3 regions of the Pseudoalteromonas sp. APC 3694 genome follow, and region 2 is predicted to be linked to each of the others. Evidence: predicted binding sites of a transcription regulator. Region 2 holds the regulator's gene; each other region holds the start of a gene.
What was found. Region 2 encodes LexA, which represses DNA repair genes until DNA is damaged. Its sites were predicted from a motif close to TACTGTATNNNNATACAGTA; they were not measured.
Positions count from the first base shown of each region.

Region 1: dinB (DNA polymerase IV) is a predicted target of LexA. The motif match lies at 2,232-2,251, and genes of this name have one in related genera.
Region 3: QMA00_RS00160 (YebG family protein) is a predicted target of LexA. The motif match lies at 2,408-2,427, and genes of this name have one in related genera.

Region 1 is NZ_JASDDE010000017.1:50,216-56,004, reverse strand. It holds gene QMA00_RS08090 (HNH endonuclease family protein) at 218-955, opposite strand; gene dinB (DNA polymerase IV) at 997-2,058, opposite strand; gene QMA00_RS08080 (hypothetical protein) at 2,293-2,469, opposite strand; gene QMA00_RS08075 (thioesterase family protein) at 2,785-3,216, shown strand; gene QMA00_RS08070 (aldo/keto reductase) at 3,229-4,281, shown strand; gene QMA00_RS08065 (ABC transporter substrate-binding protein) at 4,405-5,337, shown strand; gene QMA00_RS08060 (fumarylacetoacetate hydrolase family protein) at 5,270-5,789, opposite strand, start outside.
Region 2 is NZ_JASDDE010000031.1:34,553-40,341, reverse strand. It holds gene QMA00_RS11795 (restriction endonuclease subunit S) at 1-1,185, shown strand, start outside; gene QMA00_RS11790 (AAA family ATPase) at 1,182-2,777, shown strand; gene QMA00_RS11785 (hypothetical protein) at 2,778-3,656, shown strand; gene lexA (transcriptional repressor LexA) at 3,936-4,553, shown strand; gene coxB (cytochrome c oxidase subunit II) at 5,047-5,789, shown strand, end outside.
Region 3 is NZ_JASDDE010000001.1:25,978-31,766, reverse strand. It holds gene putP (sodium/proline symporter PutP) at 311-1,822, shown strand; gene QMA00_RS00160 (YebG family protein) at 2,057-2,356, opposite strand; gene QMA00_RS00155 (ComEA family DNA-binding protein) at 2,654-2,947, shown strand; gene QMA00_RS00150 (DUF6170 family protein) at 2,960-3,262, opposite strand; gene dsbB (disulfide bond formation protein DsbB) at 3,264-3,782, opposite strand; gene nhaB (sodium/proton antiporter NhaB) at 3,901-5,472, opposite strand; gene fadR (fatty acid metabolism transcriptional regulator FadR) at 5,774-5,789, shown strand, end outside.

The DNA.
Region 1 (5,789 bases), on a different contig from region 2:
TTAACAGCAAGGTCCGTTGTTCGCCCCACAGCTGCCATTAGAGTATTTACGTTAACGCGTAATGGGGCAAAAGCTTCTTAGAGTTATTGTATTAGTCGATAGTGATACTCATTAAAATTAGTAACAAGTTCGACTTTTAATGGCTGTATGAAAATACTTATATCTGTATTAGTCCAAAAAATCGCATGTATAATTAAATTTTTTATACCTATTATACTTATCCACAATAGCTTTTCTTAAGGCTTGATATTTTGTCTGCTTCGAGTTTGGATAAATTTAATTCGTAAGTTTTATAAACTCGTTGAAATCTTAAAATATACTGACATTGATTTTTAGGCGGTAACCACTCGTCAGGTCCCTTATCACCTTTGCTTCTATTTAAACTAGACTCAACACTTAATAAGTTAGCAGGATCATTAGCAAACTTTATACGTTTTTCATTTGTCCATTTATTAGCACCATGTTTCCACGCCCAAGATAAGGGAACAACATGATCGATATCTATTTCTGAGGCTTTAAAAATTGTATTCCCTGTAAAGGGGGATATCCATTTACCTGATTCAACTTTGCACATTCTGTTCGATTTAAACCTAACCTCTACTAATGATTGAGAAATTAAAGCTTCCATTCTAGAGTTTTGACAATCACCATCTTCATCAGCCCAGCCATTACCAAACTTGTTTCTTGAATATTCGGATCTATCTGCTAATTGCTGAGGTATCTTGTCAGGAATCGCTTGTTTACTCCCAGAAGGTTTTCCTTGCCTTTTAGGTAGCCTACCGCCTGATTCAAGGCAGGACTTTATCGAATTAAATGAATGAAAATTTTTAGTACGAGCATAATAAGGAGTATTTTCGTCGTGACAGATACCACTCTTTGATTTTTTGACTATTGATGCATCAATGTCATTTGAAAACAGAAAAGCGAAAAAAATAAACAACAAATAACGCTTCATATTACTCCCTAATCAAATAATGAAAAATATAAGGTTTAGTATTACTCAAACCCCAGTCCAAGCTGCAAGCTACGTTCTTCGGGTTCTTGTAACCCGATATGAATACCAAGCAATCTCACAGGCTTTCCCTTCCCCCTGACTATTGCTTCCGATAACAGTACGTTCAATAAATCTAAGCTAATTTCACTAGCTTTCTGCTCTTTTGTAGTTTGTTGGAAGTCGCTAAATTTAACCTTTACCCCAAGCTTATTCATAAAACGAGTCTCAAGGTACTTTGATGAACGACGCTTTAACTCAGGTAATAACTTATCAACTATTATCGCTTCAAGTTCACTTTGTGAACTAATATCGAACTCAAAAGTTCTCTCAACCCCAACAGACTTCCTTATACGGGTTACTTCGACTTCTCTATCATCTTTCCCATGACTACGATTCCATAATACGTGACCATATTTCCCAAAATTACTCGCTAAGAAGCTTTCATCAGAGCGCCTTATATCACCACAGGTTTCAAATCCAAGAGCCTTAAGCTTTTCAAAAGTTACTTTGCCCACACCGGGAATCTTTTTTAATGGTAGTGTCTCTAGAAACTCCCATACCTGATCTGGTTTTATTGTACATTGGCCGTTTGGCTTGTTTAGGTCAGAAGCTACTTTAGCGACGAATTTAAGCGGTGCAATCCCTGCGGAAGCAGTTAAGCCTGTAGCTTTTAGTATCTCATCCCTAATCTCTTGAGCAATCAAGGTAGCAGAACCTTGGTGAAGTGAGGAGTCGGATAAATCTAAGTAGGCTTCATCAAGTGACAATGGCTCTATTTTATCTGTGTACTTTTCAAAGATGCCATGAATGATTTGGCTGGTCTCTTTGTACACTTCCATTCTTCCGGGAACTACAACCAGACCGGGACACTTTTTAAGAGCTAACCCAGTTGGCATTGCCGAACTAATACCATACTGCCTTGCAATATAATTACAGGTAGAAAGAACCCCTCGACGATCAGATTTACCTCCAACAGCAACTGGCTTATTAGCTAATGATGGATTGTCTCTTATTTCAATTGAGACATAGTATGCATCCATATCAATGTGAGCGATTTTTCTCATTAGTACTATGTAAAAACTGTCAATATTGACAATGTATTATTTGGAGTATCAGTTTCAATCATATCCAAGCCCTTTATTTCCCTTCGATAAACAGGCTGTCATCTAATTTTGTCAAGGTGTTGACAAGTTAGATAAGATATCTATATGAATAAACTTTTTCATCACACAATAACAACTGTTTATTTATACAGCCATTATTGTGGAATCACTTTTAATTAGCAAGCATGTTATTGCTTAAAAAGAGCGTTTACTTTTCTTTGGCTTATTAAAACAATACATCCAAAATAAAATTTCTAAAGAAAAGCCTAATAAAATCAAAACAATTGCCCCAGCCTCATTACCCATAGCGTAACAAGTAAACGACGCTATAAAAACGGTGCATACCAATAACCAATTAATTATATTCTGCATAGTTATCTCCTTGTGTGTTAATAGTTACTATAGCCATGAATTTAAAGAGGTACAATTTTTACTCAAGGGTTTTTATTTAGCACTGTTGATCTTTCAAGATTATAGTTTGTTCAATCTGGGGCGGTTTACTCGCGGCGCGAGGTTTGTAGTCTAGTGGCCTAAGTAAAAATGGGGCAAAGCTTCCGCGTCCTGCTTATGTCCCTTACTTACATCCACGAAGGCAACACAGAGTAAATACCCCCTAGTTATAATTCCCTTGAGCTCATCCGACCATATTGCTAATCTAAATGCTTTAAAACTAAGAGCAATAAATACATGGAAACGTTTAAACAACAATACCCTATTCATACCGATATCACTGTGGCATGGGGCGATATGGATGCCCTACAGCATGTTAATAACTGTGTTTACCTGCGTTATTTTGAAATAGCCAGAATCGATTTTTTAAATAAATTAAATTTATTTGATACCATCAACTCAAAAGCCACGGGGCCTGTGATCAGTGAAAATAATATTCGTTATAAGCGTCCCGTTACCTTTCCCGACACATTGAGCGTAGGTATTACCATTAGTGATATTAAATCTGACCGCTTTGTAATGAACTACAGTGTGTTTAGTCATGCGCAAAACGCGATAACAACCACCGGCATGTCAAAAGTGGTGATGTTTGACTTTAAAACAGGCCAAAAAGCCACGATCACTGAGCCATTGTTATCGGCTTTAAAAGCAAACTCTCAAACCGAATAATTAGGATTAGCAATGCAATATAGTCAATTAGGCAGTAGTGGTGTTAGCGTTTCAAGAGTGTGTTTAGGTAGCATGACCTGGGGAGTACAAAACACTCAGCATGATGCCGACCAACAGATAGCCTATGCGCTTGAGCAGGGTGTGAACTTTATTGATACAGCAGAAATGTATGCTGTTCCTCCCTCTCCCGATACCTACGGTAAAACAGAAGAAATTATAGGCAATTGGATAGCACGTAATTCACAAAAACGAAAAGACATTGTTATTGCAACTAAAATTGCCGGTAATGGGCTTTCATGGATCCGTGATGGCGGTGATATTACTCGCCAAGCTGTTATTGATGCGGTTGATCATTCTCTAAAACGCCTACAAACCGACTATATTGATTTATACCAGCTACACTGGCCAAATCGCCGTACCCCTCACTTTGCTAGGCAATGGCCTGGTATGCTTAAATTTACCGAGGTAGATGCAAAACAACACACTGCTGATATGCTTGATATTTTAGAGGGGTTAGATGCGTGTGTTAAAGCAGGAAAAATTAAGCATTGTGGGCTTTCTGATGATACGCCTTGGGGAATTAGCCAATTTTTAAATTTAGCAAAAGAGCATAACTTGCCAAAAATGGTGTCTATCCAAAACGAGTTTAGCCTAGTACATGCCAAAGATTGGCCTTATTTAATAGAACAATGTGTACATGAAGATATTGCTTATTTACCTTGGTCACCATTGGCCGCAGGGCTATTAACCGGTAAATACCTAAATGGAGCACGCCCTGAAGGCTCCCGCTGGACATTTATGCAGCGCAACGGTATTTTTCGTGATACGCCACAATCACAACAGGCGACCAAAGAGTATGTTGAACTTGCCCATGCACACGCTATCACCCCAGCTCAATTAGCGCTGGCTTGGTGTAATCAAGTTGATGGAGTGACATCATCTATCATTGGTGCCACTACTATGGCGCAATTAAAGGAAGACATTGATGCGTTTGATCTAACACTGAGCGATGACGTGTTATCAGCGATTGATATCATATTTAGAAATAATCCAATGCCTTACTAATGAAATCAAGCAAAGGGTAAATGTTATTCAATAATGTTGATTCTTTGCTATTCTTTATGTTTATTTTTTAAGCGCTAAGGTATAATTAAATACAGTCATTTCATAAAGAATTATCAGCTTTTTATGGATACAGCTCGTTATTTCTGCCTGCTATTTTTAATATTCTCGAGTAACAGTATTAGCCAATCTAAAAATCAGCTCACTGAAATTTTATGGCTACAAAGCAATACACCACCTTTTCACTTAGACTCAGAGAATACTCAAATGGGCTTGTGTGACAATTTAACTAAGCAACTTATCAGTAGTATAAAGGATGTAAAACATACTCGATTATTTGTTCCACAAAAACGAATTAATAAATATATCAAAGAAGGCAAAAATGTCTGCTTTCCATGCGTAATCCATAAAAAGAGCACCAACGAAGTCTATACATACTCACGCCCTACCTCTATCTACCCTGAGTTTAGTATTATTACAACTAACCAAAAAGCAGAAACACTTACTAAAGCACATGGTAATCCTATAAATTTAATTAGTTTACTTAGCGATGAACGCTTTACCTATGGACAAGCCGCAGCACGACGTTTTTCACCACACATAAATATGATTATTGAAAACTCTTTGAGCCATCATAACGTGTCCTTGAGCTTAAGTAGTGATAATGAGAGTGGCGTTGTGATCGATAGGTTGAGGCATGGCTTTTTAGACTACTCGCTCGATTACCCTTTTATGGCCAGTTACTTTAACCAGCAACAACACCCTATAAAAATCGTTAGTATCCCCATAGCTCAAAATACGCGCTCATTAATCAAAGGAGCTGTAGGCTGTGCGACTAATGCACCTAATGATTTTGCTAATCAGGCAATTAAGAAAATTAATGCGGCATTAGAAAGTACCATACTAGAATCAGCGGCTCATCAACTAAGCCAGCGACACTGGCTAAGTGAACATATCGATAATTTTGATAAACAATATTATCAACACATAATTAACTTTGACTCACAGACCAATGATGCTCCAATAAACACTGCTGACCAGAATAAAGAGCAACGTTGAACTCTCGCCCAGTACTAACCATCCCTACGCCAGCAGGCGTGCCAGTCATAATAATGTCGCCTTCTTCGAGACTCATAAACTGACTAACCTCAGCCAATATTTGTGCAGGTTGGTGCAACATAAGTTGGCTATCACCATGTTGAACCGGCTTGCCATCAATATGTAATTCAAATATAAACGATGTCATTTCTGGCGTTAACTCAATAAAATCACTAAATAGTGCTGAGCCATCGAATGCTTTAGCACGCTCCCACGGCAGGCCTTTTTCTTTTAAGCTGCTTTGCAAAGCGCGTTTAGTCAAATCAAGTCCAATGCCCACACCTGCAAGTTGCTTATTTTTAATAACAAAGCATAATTCAGTTTCATAATGTAGCGTATCACCGTTATGTGAAGAGAGTAAGGCATCGGTGATCGCGCTATTAGGCTTATTAAAAATTACCATTTGCTCAGGG
Region 2 (5,789 bases):
ATCAAGGTGCCTGTTGCACCACGATCAGAACAAAAGGATATAGCAGATAAGCTGGATTCAGTATTAGCCAAAGTTGAAACAGCGCAAGCACGTCTCGATAAAATCCCAACCATTTTAAAGCACTTCCGCCAATCCGTCCTTACAGCAGCCACCTCAGGTGAACTCACCAAAGACTGGCGTGAAGGAAAAAGATTTTGTTTTGACGAAGTATCATTAAAAGAAGTTACAGGTATAGATATTGGACACGCATTCAAAAGTAAAGAGTTCGAAAGTGATGGAGTTAGGTTACTTAGAGGACAAAATATTGAACCCGGATCTTTAAGGTGGTCTGAAACTAAATACTTTCCAGAAGAGAAATTGGAAAAATATGCTCATTTATTTATAAATAAAGGGGATATTATTTTAGCTATGGATCGGCCAATTGTTAGCGCAGGTTTAAAGTTAGCTAAAGCCAAAGCTAGTGACCTACCATGTGTTTTAGTGCAGCGAGTCGCTAGGTTTAAACCTAGCAGCAAGATATTAAATGACTTTTTGTACTACTCCCTTTTAGCTCCAAGTTTTAGTAATTATTTACTGCCAAATCAGACTGGTAGTGACATACCACATATTAGTGGAAAACAAATATTAGAATACAAGATAAAGTTACCAAAAACAGAGGAACAAATTGAAATAGCTAGGCGACTAGAAGAATTCATGATTTACGCTGCTGCAATTGAAAAGCAATACAGAGCAGCAAAGCTTCGTGTCGATAAAGTGACTCAATCAATACTAGCAAGAGCATTTAGCGGAAAGTTATTTTCACCTATATCTGAAGATGAAAGAGAAGAAGTTGAAGTACAAGCGCAGAATTCAAAGTCAAAGCAGACAAAGACTGAAAGAACAGAAATAGCTCAGGAAAATACGAAAGCCCAAGCTGACAAAATTGCGTATAACCTTAGATCAAAAATCAAAGTAGATTCCACTCCCATTATTGAGGATAACCCAGAACAAACTGGCGAAGTCTTCACGCTTCTAAAAAGTAAAAGCAAAGGCATATCTGCTCAGGCATTATTTGATGAGTTATCTGACAATACTTTCAGCGCTATTGATGATCTTTTCAGTGAGTTAAAAAAGCTTATTGAACAAAAAATGGTTATTCAAGCTGGTGAAGGTGACAACAGTACTTTTAAGGTGACTAACAAGTGAAGGTAGATTTTTTAAAAATCAGGGATGGCTTTAAAAATATCCACAACTTAGCAATAGATTTTGACGATAAAGAGCTATTAACGGTTCTTATCGGTAGAAACGGCTCAGGAAAATCGAATGTTATTGAAGCCTTAGTTCGTATTTTCAGGGCATTAGATCTTGGAGAAGAACTAGCGCCTTTTAGCTATAAATTAATCTATTCATTAGGCGCTAATAATGAAAAGCGCATTGAAGTTGATGCCTCACCAGATTATGGCACTACTCCTCATCAACAACACAAAATAAAGGTTTCGATTAAGCAAGCAGATAATAGCTATTCGAAACTTGAAACAGTGGCTCTGTCAAAGGTCAAGCGAGATAAAAATGGGGCTTCCGAGTACTTACCTCAACACCTTTTCGCTTATTACTCGGGGCCAAGTGATAGGTTAGAAGATTTGTTTAAAACACATAGAAACAAGTTTTATCATAAGCTTTTGTATAACAAAGTAAAAATTGAAGATGAAGTTCGCCCTTTATTTTATGCAAAACCCTATCACAGTCAGTATGTATTGCTTGCATTCTTCTTAAACCAACAGCAGCGTGTTGGCCGTGAATTCTTAGCTGAACAATTGGGTATAAAAGATTTTCATTCTGTTCATTTTGTATTTCGCAGGCCTGAATGGGGGAAAAATAATAAGAGAGATATCTTTTGGGGCGCTCGTGGCGTAGTTCGTGACTTTTTAGACAGGTTACTTCCTTATAGTTATGGACCAGTAAAGTCGACAAGAGAAGAAGCAACATCGTTAACAGGTAAAGGCGTTGCAAATGAATTCGTACATTTGTTTTTACCCGATATATACGGTTTAAAAAAAGTAGCTAAAGGCCTAAAGCCGAAAGACTTTTTTAAAATGCTAGAAAGTACATTACTTTCTGAGCTTATTGATAGCGTAAATATCAAAGTTAAATTACATAACGATGAAATTGTCAGCTTTAGTGAATTAAGTGAAGGTGAGCAACAGTTATTAACCGTATTAGGTCTTTTAGAATTTACTGTTGAAGATGATTCATTGTTTTTATTGGATGAACCAGATACTCACTTAAATCCAGCATGGGCGGCCAAGTATCATACTTTTCTTAAACGCTTTATACCGAATCAAAAATTCTGCCATATCTTAATGGTAACCCATCACCCACTAGCGATTGCTGAATTAGATAAAAAGCAAATACAAGTAATACGTAATAATACCGATGGCTTGTCGATAGCTGAAGTACCTGCTGAAAGCCCAATAGGAATGGGCGTTAATGGCATACTAACCAGTGACATGTTTGGTATGGCAACAACGCTAGATAGACACACAAGCGGTGTTATTGAGAAACGTAGAACGTTACTTGAAAAAGAGACTTTAAGTGAAAATGAAACCAAAGAATTAAGAAAACTAAATGGTTCGTTAGAGCGGTTAGGATACGGCTATACCCACCCAGATGAAGATTATAGGCAGTTCCTTATCGCTAGAAAAAGAGCAATGGACGATTTAGACTCGAAAGGTATAGATGATACGCAGTATCGTTTGAATATTATTGAAAATATATTAAAGACAAAAGGACTGGCTTAATTGCGACATATAGACATTAATTTAATTGATGCATGCAAACCTGTTAACTGGGATGTGGATGCTAGACAATGGTTAACTGAAGTTAGGAATGCACAGGACAAGTCAGCAGAATTTACGCGGCTTGGTAGTAAATGGTCACCATTTAAGGACAACTTTATTAATCAATTTGGTGATAAATGTTGGTATTCAGAAGTACCAAGGATTAACACTGATTTCAATGTTGATCACTTTCGCCCCAAGGGTGCTGTGAAGAAAGCCAAAAAGACTTATGCCATGAGAGTGGTAGGTGGACAATCACAAAAACATTCTGGCTATTGGTGGTTAGCATTCGAGCCAAAAAATTATCGATATTCATGTCAATACGCCAATCAACCAAGAGATAATGGTGGAAAACATGATTACTTCCCACTTCAAGATGAAAGCACCAGAGTATGGAGTCAATGTTCGCTAACAAACCATAATGCTGAAGTTCCTGTTCTTATCGATCCATGCGTACTTGCCGATGTTCAATTATTCTCATTTGAAAAATCTCCCGGTATGGCACACTCAAGATTCGACCAAGCAACTGATAAAACAAAATACGAAAGAGTACGGACGAGCGCCAAATGCTATAACCTAAATCACAAAACGGTGAAAGGTAAACGACTAGAAGTAATCACATCTGTTCAGCAAGACTTAAAGCTACTAGAAAGCATTCATGGATTACCGCAGGCGAGTAAACAAGCTATGCAGGTCCATGTAAACAACGCTGAAAATAGACTGGTTGATGCTTGTGATAGAAAATCCCCATTTTCAGCCGCCGCAGTAGCTTTTGTTAAGCCTAAAAAAGTAGAGCCTTGGTTGGCTAATATTTTAAATAGGTTAGATCTCAGTGATTGAGATCTAATAACAGGAAATAAAGAACCCAATTTTTAGCCTTGTTTGATTTAATGCTTAGTTTAAGTTGTGCGCGCCTTACTGCATTTGAGAATTGTAACTTAGCAAAAAGAATGATTAATAACTGTGTGAAGCTGGCGTCAACCAAGAGATTCACCCATTTGGAAAAAAATTCACTGAATCTGAAACCTACAACGGCATATAAGGCATTAATTTATATTTGCGATTTTTAAATAACTGTATATACTCACAGTTAATTGTACTGTATGGAAAACCAGTTGTATGCGACCATTAACGAAACGCCAAGCGCAAATACTCGAACTCATTAAAGTGTTTATTAAAGACACTGGTATGCCTCCTACACGTGCCGAAATTGCACAAACACTGGGTTTTAAAAGTGCAAATGCTGCAGAAGAACACTTAAAAGCATTGGCCAAAAAAGGTGTTATTAAAATGAAGCCAGGCGCGAGTCGCGGAATTCAGCTTGTTGAAGAAGAGGAGCCAGAGCAGTTAGGCTTACCTTTAATTGGCAGGGTGGCTGCCGGTGAGCCAATATTGGCGCAACAGCATGTAGAAAGCCACTGTAAAATTGACCCTTTAATGTTTAAACCTGCGGCCGATTTTTTATTGCGTGTTAACGGTATGAGTATGAAAGACATTGGTATTATGGATGGTGATTTACTTGCTGTGCATAAAACCCAAGTTGCCGAAAATGGACAAGTTATTGTTGCCCGTGTTGACGACGATGTAACCGTGAAGCGTTTAGAAAAAGCGGGCAGAAAAGTACTCTTACATGCTGAAAATGATGAGTTTTCAGCTATTGAGGTTGATTTAGAAAATGAGTCGTTCAATATTGAAGGCTTAGCGGTAGGTGTTATTCGTAACGCTGACTGGATGTAGTATTAAAGCATAATTTAGCGCTTAATGGTGATTAGGCGCTGGGTTTGTTAGCAGCACAATGTCTAACTTATCAAATGTATGACTATATGTTGTTAAGTGCTCCCCCTATCATAAATAAAATCACTAAATACTTTATAAATAAACAAATTTACTCTGCTTTTTTAAGTTAACAATTTTTTATATTTCTATCCTGTAATTTCAATACACCCCTTACTAAACCTGACTCTTAGATTAATTGCCTGACTAGTTGCTATTTTTTTAGCTGCGCATTTTAAAAAATTCACCTTGTCTATTTTTCATACTCACCTTGCTTATTGTTTATTTTTTAACTAGTTATTAAAGAGCTGGAATAAAAATAACTCACAGCTTAGTCGTTTTGAGAACACACATTTACTAAATCCAGCACCCTTATAAAAAATAAAAATAACGAATAGGCGTTTAAGCCGTATGCCTCTTCGCTTTGCGTCAGCAATAGCATCAAAGGAGCCGTCACATGGGTAAGCTGAGTTCTTCCTTGTGGCTTATATTGTTTGTTTTTTCGCAGAATGTGCTTGCTAATAGCCAATATAATATGCGTAAAGGCGTAACCGATATAAGTAATAATGTATACCAACTGCACATGACTATTTTTTTAATATGTTGTGTGATTGGGGTGATCGTGTTTGCCATTATGTTTTGGGCACTCATTCATCATCGCAAATCTAAAGGGGCTGTCCCTGCCCAATTCCATGAAAGCACCAAAGTAGAAATACTGTGGACTGCGATCCCTTTTGTCATCTTAATTGTTATGGCCATTCCTGCGACTAAAACTTTAATTGCCATGGAGGATGCCAGCAAAGCTGATCTCACCATTAAAATTACAGGCTCACAGTGGAAGTGGCATTACGAATATATGGGAGAGGACGTTGAGTTTTATTCCATGCTAGCTACCCCTCAAAATGAAATAACTAATCTTGCTGATAAAAACCCGAATTATTTACTCGAGGTCGATAAACCGCTGGTACTACCAATTAATCAAAAAGTACGTTTTTTAATGACTTCAGATGATGTTATTCACTCATGGTGGATGCCTGACTTTGCCGTTAAAAAAGATGCAAACCCTGGGTTTATTAACGAAACATGGACCAATATTAATGAGGTTGGTACTTACCGTGGGCAGTGTGCAGAGCTTTGCGGTAAAGATCATGGTTTTATGCCTGTTGTAGTAGAAGCTAAAACAGAAGAAGACTTCAAAAC
Region 3 (5,789 bases), on a different contig from region 2:
GTAATAATATATTGGAAAACATTCAAAATAGCATCGGTAAAATGAATTATTATTAATGAAATATCATGGCTTAGGTGATTTTTATTAATCTAAACTCATTGTTTTTTATTCTATTTGTTTTAAAAGCGAGCGAATAGATGGTTTTTTATCTACTTAAATTAGCGGGTTGGAGTTATTAGCAATTACCGTGTTATAGTTCAGTAGAAAGCTTTTATTCCAATACTGTCTTAATTATAAGATTTCAAGAGTCATTATTTGGATTACAAGCCTGTTATTACTTTTTTAAGTGGAGGCGAATTTGGAAACAGGAATGATTATTTCACTGGCATTATATTTTATTGTAATGCTGGGAATAGGACTATACGCATATAAGCAATCTACCAGCGATATATCAGGGTATATGCTAGGTGGTCGTAATTTAGCCCCCAGTGTTGCTGCCTTATCAGCGGGTGCATCAGACATGAGTGGTTGGTTACTTATGGGCCTACCTGGCGCAATGTACTTGTTTGGGCTTAGCAAGGTTTGGATTGCTATTGGCTTAGTATTAGGCGCATGGGCAAACTATTTCTTAGTCGCCCCAAGACTGCGTGTTTATACTGAAAAAGCAAATGACTCTATTACCATCCCTGATTATTTTGCAAATCGTTTTGATGATAACAAGAATATCCTCCGTGTGATCTCTGCAATTGTTATTATTGTGTTCTTTACTTTGTATACTTCATCAGGCGTAGTCGCCGGTGGTAAGTTATTTGAAAATTCATTTCAGATGAGTTACGAAATGGGTTTATACATCACCACGGGTGTGGTTGTTGTTTACACCTTATTTGGTGGCTTTTTAGCGGTTAGCCTAACAGACTTCGTGCAAGGTTGTATTATGTTTATCTCCTTGCTTGCAGTACCTATCGCTACTTATATGATGCTAGATCAGCCATTTATGGATACTTTAGCAAATGCAAATTACCAGCAGTTGTTAAGTTCACCAAAAGCCAGTGAAATCCATTCATTGAATATGCTTGATTGGTTTGCTGGTGGTTCTACCATTGCTATTATTTCTGCGATGGCTTGGGGCTTAGGCTACTTTGGTCAGCCACATATTATTGTTCGCTTTATGTCTATTCGCTCAGTAAAAGAAATGCCAACTATGCGTCGTATTGGTATGTCTTGGATGACACTATCTGCGATTGGTGCGGTATTTACCGGTTTATTTGGTGCTGCTTTTATGATTGAAAACCAAATGCCTATTGCCGATAAAGAGACCATTTTCTTAGTATTAGCTGAACTTATTTTCCACCCATTAATTGCTGGTTTCCTACTGGCTGCTATTTTAGCTGCGATTATGAGTACGATTTCATCGCAATTATTGGTGTGTTCAAGCTCGCTTACTGAAGACTTCTACAAGATTTACTTAAACCGCGATGCCTCGCAAACTGAGCTGGTGTTAGTAGGGCGTATTAGCGTAATACTGGTCGCGTTATTTGCTATTTACTTAGCGTATGACCGTAATAGTTCAATACTTGATTTAGTTAGTAACGCATGGGCTGGTTTTGGTGCTGCATTTGGTCCACTTGTCTTGTTGAGCCTTTACTGGAAACGTATGAACTTAAAAGGGGCTATTAGCGGTATGGTTGTTGGTGCTTTAACAGTGCTTGTATGGATTTATGCGCCTATTACCATTAACGGTGAGAGCTTAAGCAGTGTAATTTACGAAATCGTCCCAGGCTTCATTTTAGCGAGTATTGCTATTGTGGTAGGAAGCCTTGTGACAGCTGAACCGAAAAAAGAAATTACTGATCTGTTTGATGAAGTTGAATCGTCATTGTAACTGATTAGCTAACGTAAAGTGTTGGTTTTTATAAATGCCAATCAGTTTAACTGGTTGGCATTTTTTATTGGCTTACCTTTAGAAAAGACCATTCATCTCGTTTAAACAGCTGAGATTATGACGCTTAATCACCGATTACTCGCCTTTAGCTATTATTATTTAAAGGCATAAAAAAACTGAATTCGAATACCGAATTCAGTTTTTTTAATAATTACTATTGAGCTTTTAAAAGTACTAACTCGCTGCTTTATCTTTTATATCCGCAACGTTATCTGACTTTGTTTTTTTAGCCTTGGCGGGTACTTCTTTACCACCTTTAAGTACGGCCATAAAGTCGTCTTTACTTTTTGCAATCTCCAGCGCGAGCGACTCAACCTGTTGTTCACTTAGTGGTACATCTACTTTTTCAAGCATGAGTTCTAGTGACTCGGCAATATCGAGCATTTTGTCATAGGCATCAGCTTCTTTTTTAGTAGTAAACGTCATGCGCTCGACTCCGTTTCGTTCTACAACATATTTAACAACAACAGCCATGATTTCTCCTGCTTACTTACGTGGCAATATGATTATTTTAAATCATTAGATTACTGTTTTTATATACAGTACAAGCTTGCGCGTGGTTTTGCAAGCTTTAGCCTTAGTTTATCTGCAGCTTGGTTGACAATAAAGAGTAACTCTACTTTATTTATTAAGTCACTTTATAACGCGTTGCAGTAAAGGAGTCGCAAGGAGTGATTGTTACCGTTAGTACTTAGTAACCACAACGTTATGTAAAAGTGCTGGGTGTAAATAATCAACGAATGTTCATGTGAGAACACAAAAGGAAATAGTATGAAATTAATTAAAATCATCTCATTAGCCGCTGCTTTATGTTTATTACCTTTGGGTACCACCTTTGCGCAAAGCGATATGCTATCAAAGCAGGTGCAATCAGCCGTGGTTAATATTAATACTGCTGATTTAAAACAGTTAATTAAGTTACCAGGTGTCGGCAAGAAAAAAGCACAGGCAATTATCGATTATAGAGAAACCAATGGTGATTTCGCATCACTTGAAGATCTAGCTAAAGTAAAAGGGGTGGGTAAAAAAATGCTAGCCAAACTTGATGGAAAGGTGGCGTTTTAACTTAAAAGGGCGCTATGCGCCCTGATCAAACTGTTTTAAGGCAGCACCAAGGTGCTTTTTAGCAAAATTAACATCTACGGGGGCGGTTAGTAGCGGGTAGCTTAAACCAGCGACAATCAAAAAGGGCACGAGTAGCCATCCTTCAAAAAGGGTAAATATTAAAAAAAATGGGCTTAGTAGCATAAGCTTTACAATACGCATTAACACTCTGTCACTAGGAGAGAGCATACTTAACGAGATCGCAATAACGGTTTGTCTTTGACGAACTTTTAAGTGTTTAAGTTCGTCAACGTGGCTTGAAAAAAAAGTAAACATATTAAAGTGACTTTTTAGAGATTAATCGACTGGCCACTAACGCAAAAAGTGTGGCGGTAAACAATACAAAAATAACTTCCATCCATGCTGGCATACTTAAGCCTGCAAATTGCCAATCTATGTTTCCGCAATCACCGGTTGCCTCAAAAAATTGCGGTATCCAATGATGTAATGGCATAAACTCTGGAAAATTTGGCTCAAACTCACAGCTAAATGCGAAGGGGTCAGTGGTTGTTTGCATTTCAATGTGCTCACGAGCTATTAGTAACCCCCATACACTTGAAACCCCCCACACTGTATAAGCGATAATACGGACTACGAGGTTGTTTGGTTTACTGGCGCCAATAATACCGGCAAAAAGTAAGCCTAATACCGCGGTGCGTTGGTAAATACACATAATGCACGGTGCTAATCCCATGTTGTATTGAAAAAAGAGCGCGATGACTTCAAGCAGAAAAACAATCCCACTGAATAATAACCAAGGTGTACGTTGAGTACTTAGATTAGCAAGCCAGTTCATAACAAATCCGTATTTAAATAAGGGCTTAGATTATGACGTAGGATAAACAGCGGAGCAAGTAAAAGGGAAAAAGTGAGGTGCTATGAAATTTCCTAGCTCCTCAAAGTCGGGGAAGCTCTTAATGCCCAGAATTCGCTACAGGGATGTGGTGTTGTATTATCCCCCAGTCATAAAACAAACTGGTTATTTCACTCAAGCCAAAATAAGTCGCGCTTAACCCAACAAAGGTAAGCACAAAAGTGTAAGGTAAAGCCATATACACCATTCGACCGTAAGATAGGCGTAACACGGGAGCTAGTGTTGATGTCAGTAAGAATAAGAAAGCAGCTTGACCATTAGGGGTGGCCACGCTGGGTAAGTTTGTGCCGGTGTTTATCGCCACTGCAAGTAAATCAAATTGGTCTCGAGTTATTTGACCTGCTTTTAGAGCTGCAGCAACTTCATTTATATATACAGTGCCGACAAATACATTATCACTGACCATTGAAAGCAATCCATTAGCGATAAAAAACATCACCAATTGTAAGTGCCCTTCAAATGTTAGTACCCAAGTAATCACAGGAGTAAAGAGTTGTTGATCGATGATTACTGCAACCACACTAAAAAATACACAAAGTAGTGCAGTGAAGGGGAGGGCCTCTTCAAAGGCTTTACCGAGTTGGTGCTCTTCTATTATACCGGCAGACGACGTGGCTAAAATAATCACCGATAAGCCAATTAAGCCTACGGTTGCTAAATGTAACGCTAAGCCAGTAATTAACCAGATAGCGATAAGTGCTTGAATTGTGAGGTTAACTCTATCGCGTTTGGTGCGTTTTTTATCAAGTGTTTGTGCATGGTTTTTTAAAATAGCATGAATTGTTTCTGGCAGTTTTGCACCATAGCCAAAGGTTTTTGTTTTTTCTAATAAAAAGGTCGTTAATAAGCCCGCAAAAAGCACGGGTAAAGAAACGGGCAGCATTCTTAAAAAGAACTCACCAAATAGCCAACTTGCTCGCTCTGCAATAATTAAGTTTTGTGGTTCACCAACCATAGTACACACGCCGCCAAGTGCGGTCCCAATCGAGGCATGCATGAGTAAATTACGTAAAAAAGCACGAAACTCTTCAAGCTCTTGACGGTTTACCTCTTTTACTTGGTTATCATCGTTAATATCGTGCTCACTGATAAAATCTTTTCCTGAAGCCACCTTGTGATAAATACTATAAAAGCCCATGGCCACCGCAATAACAACCGCCATTACAGTCAGGGCATCCAAAAAAGCTGATAAAAACGCAGCAGCTATTGCAAAGGCAAGCGATAAAACGGTCTTACTTCTTACTGAAACCACTAACTTGGTAAAAATATACAGCAGCAGATCTTTCATGAAATAAATACCGGCAACCATAAAAATAAGTAATAAAAGCACATCTAGGTTTTGTGCTATTTCATGTTCAACTTGCATGGTTGATGTCATACCAATTAATAGTGCCTCAATGGCAAGTAGACCACCAGGTTGCAGTGGGTAACACTTGAGCGCCATGGCCAGTGTAAAAATAAACTCAATAACCAGTATCCAGCCAGACAAATAAGGGCTTAATTGAAACAGCAGCGGGTTAACTATTAAAAATGCAATAATGGTGTATTTATACCATTGAGGTGCTTTACCTAAAAAATTTATAAACATTGCAGATGGGACACTCTGTTGCATGATTTTACCCTAGGAAGGCGTTTAATAGTCTGGTTAATGTCATTAACTTAGTCCAGCTTATAGAGGGTGTAAACAACTAAATAATAATAGTCAAAGTGTCTGGTATGAATAATAGGTTGGCATTCATATTGTGTTTAAAACCTATCGGTAAAACTAGCGAATCATACAAGTAAAGTTGCCTTTTTAATCACATACCTAGGTAATTTAACTTACTTTACTTGTTAGTTGTGGCTTGTCTGGTACAATCAGTCAGTTAATCGTATGTAGCGATGTGATGTGGATTAATTCGAGTAGGAATTGAATGAGAATTTTTAAAG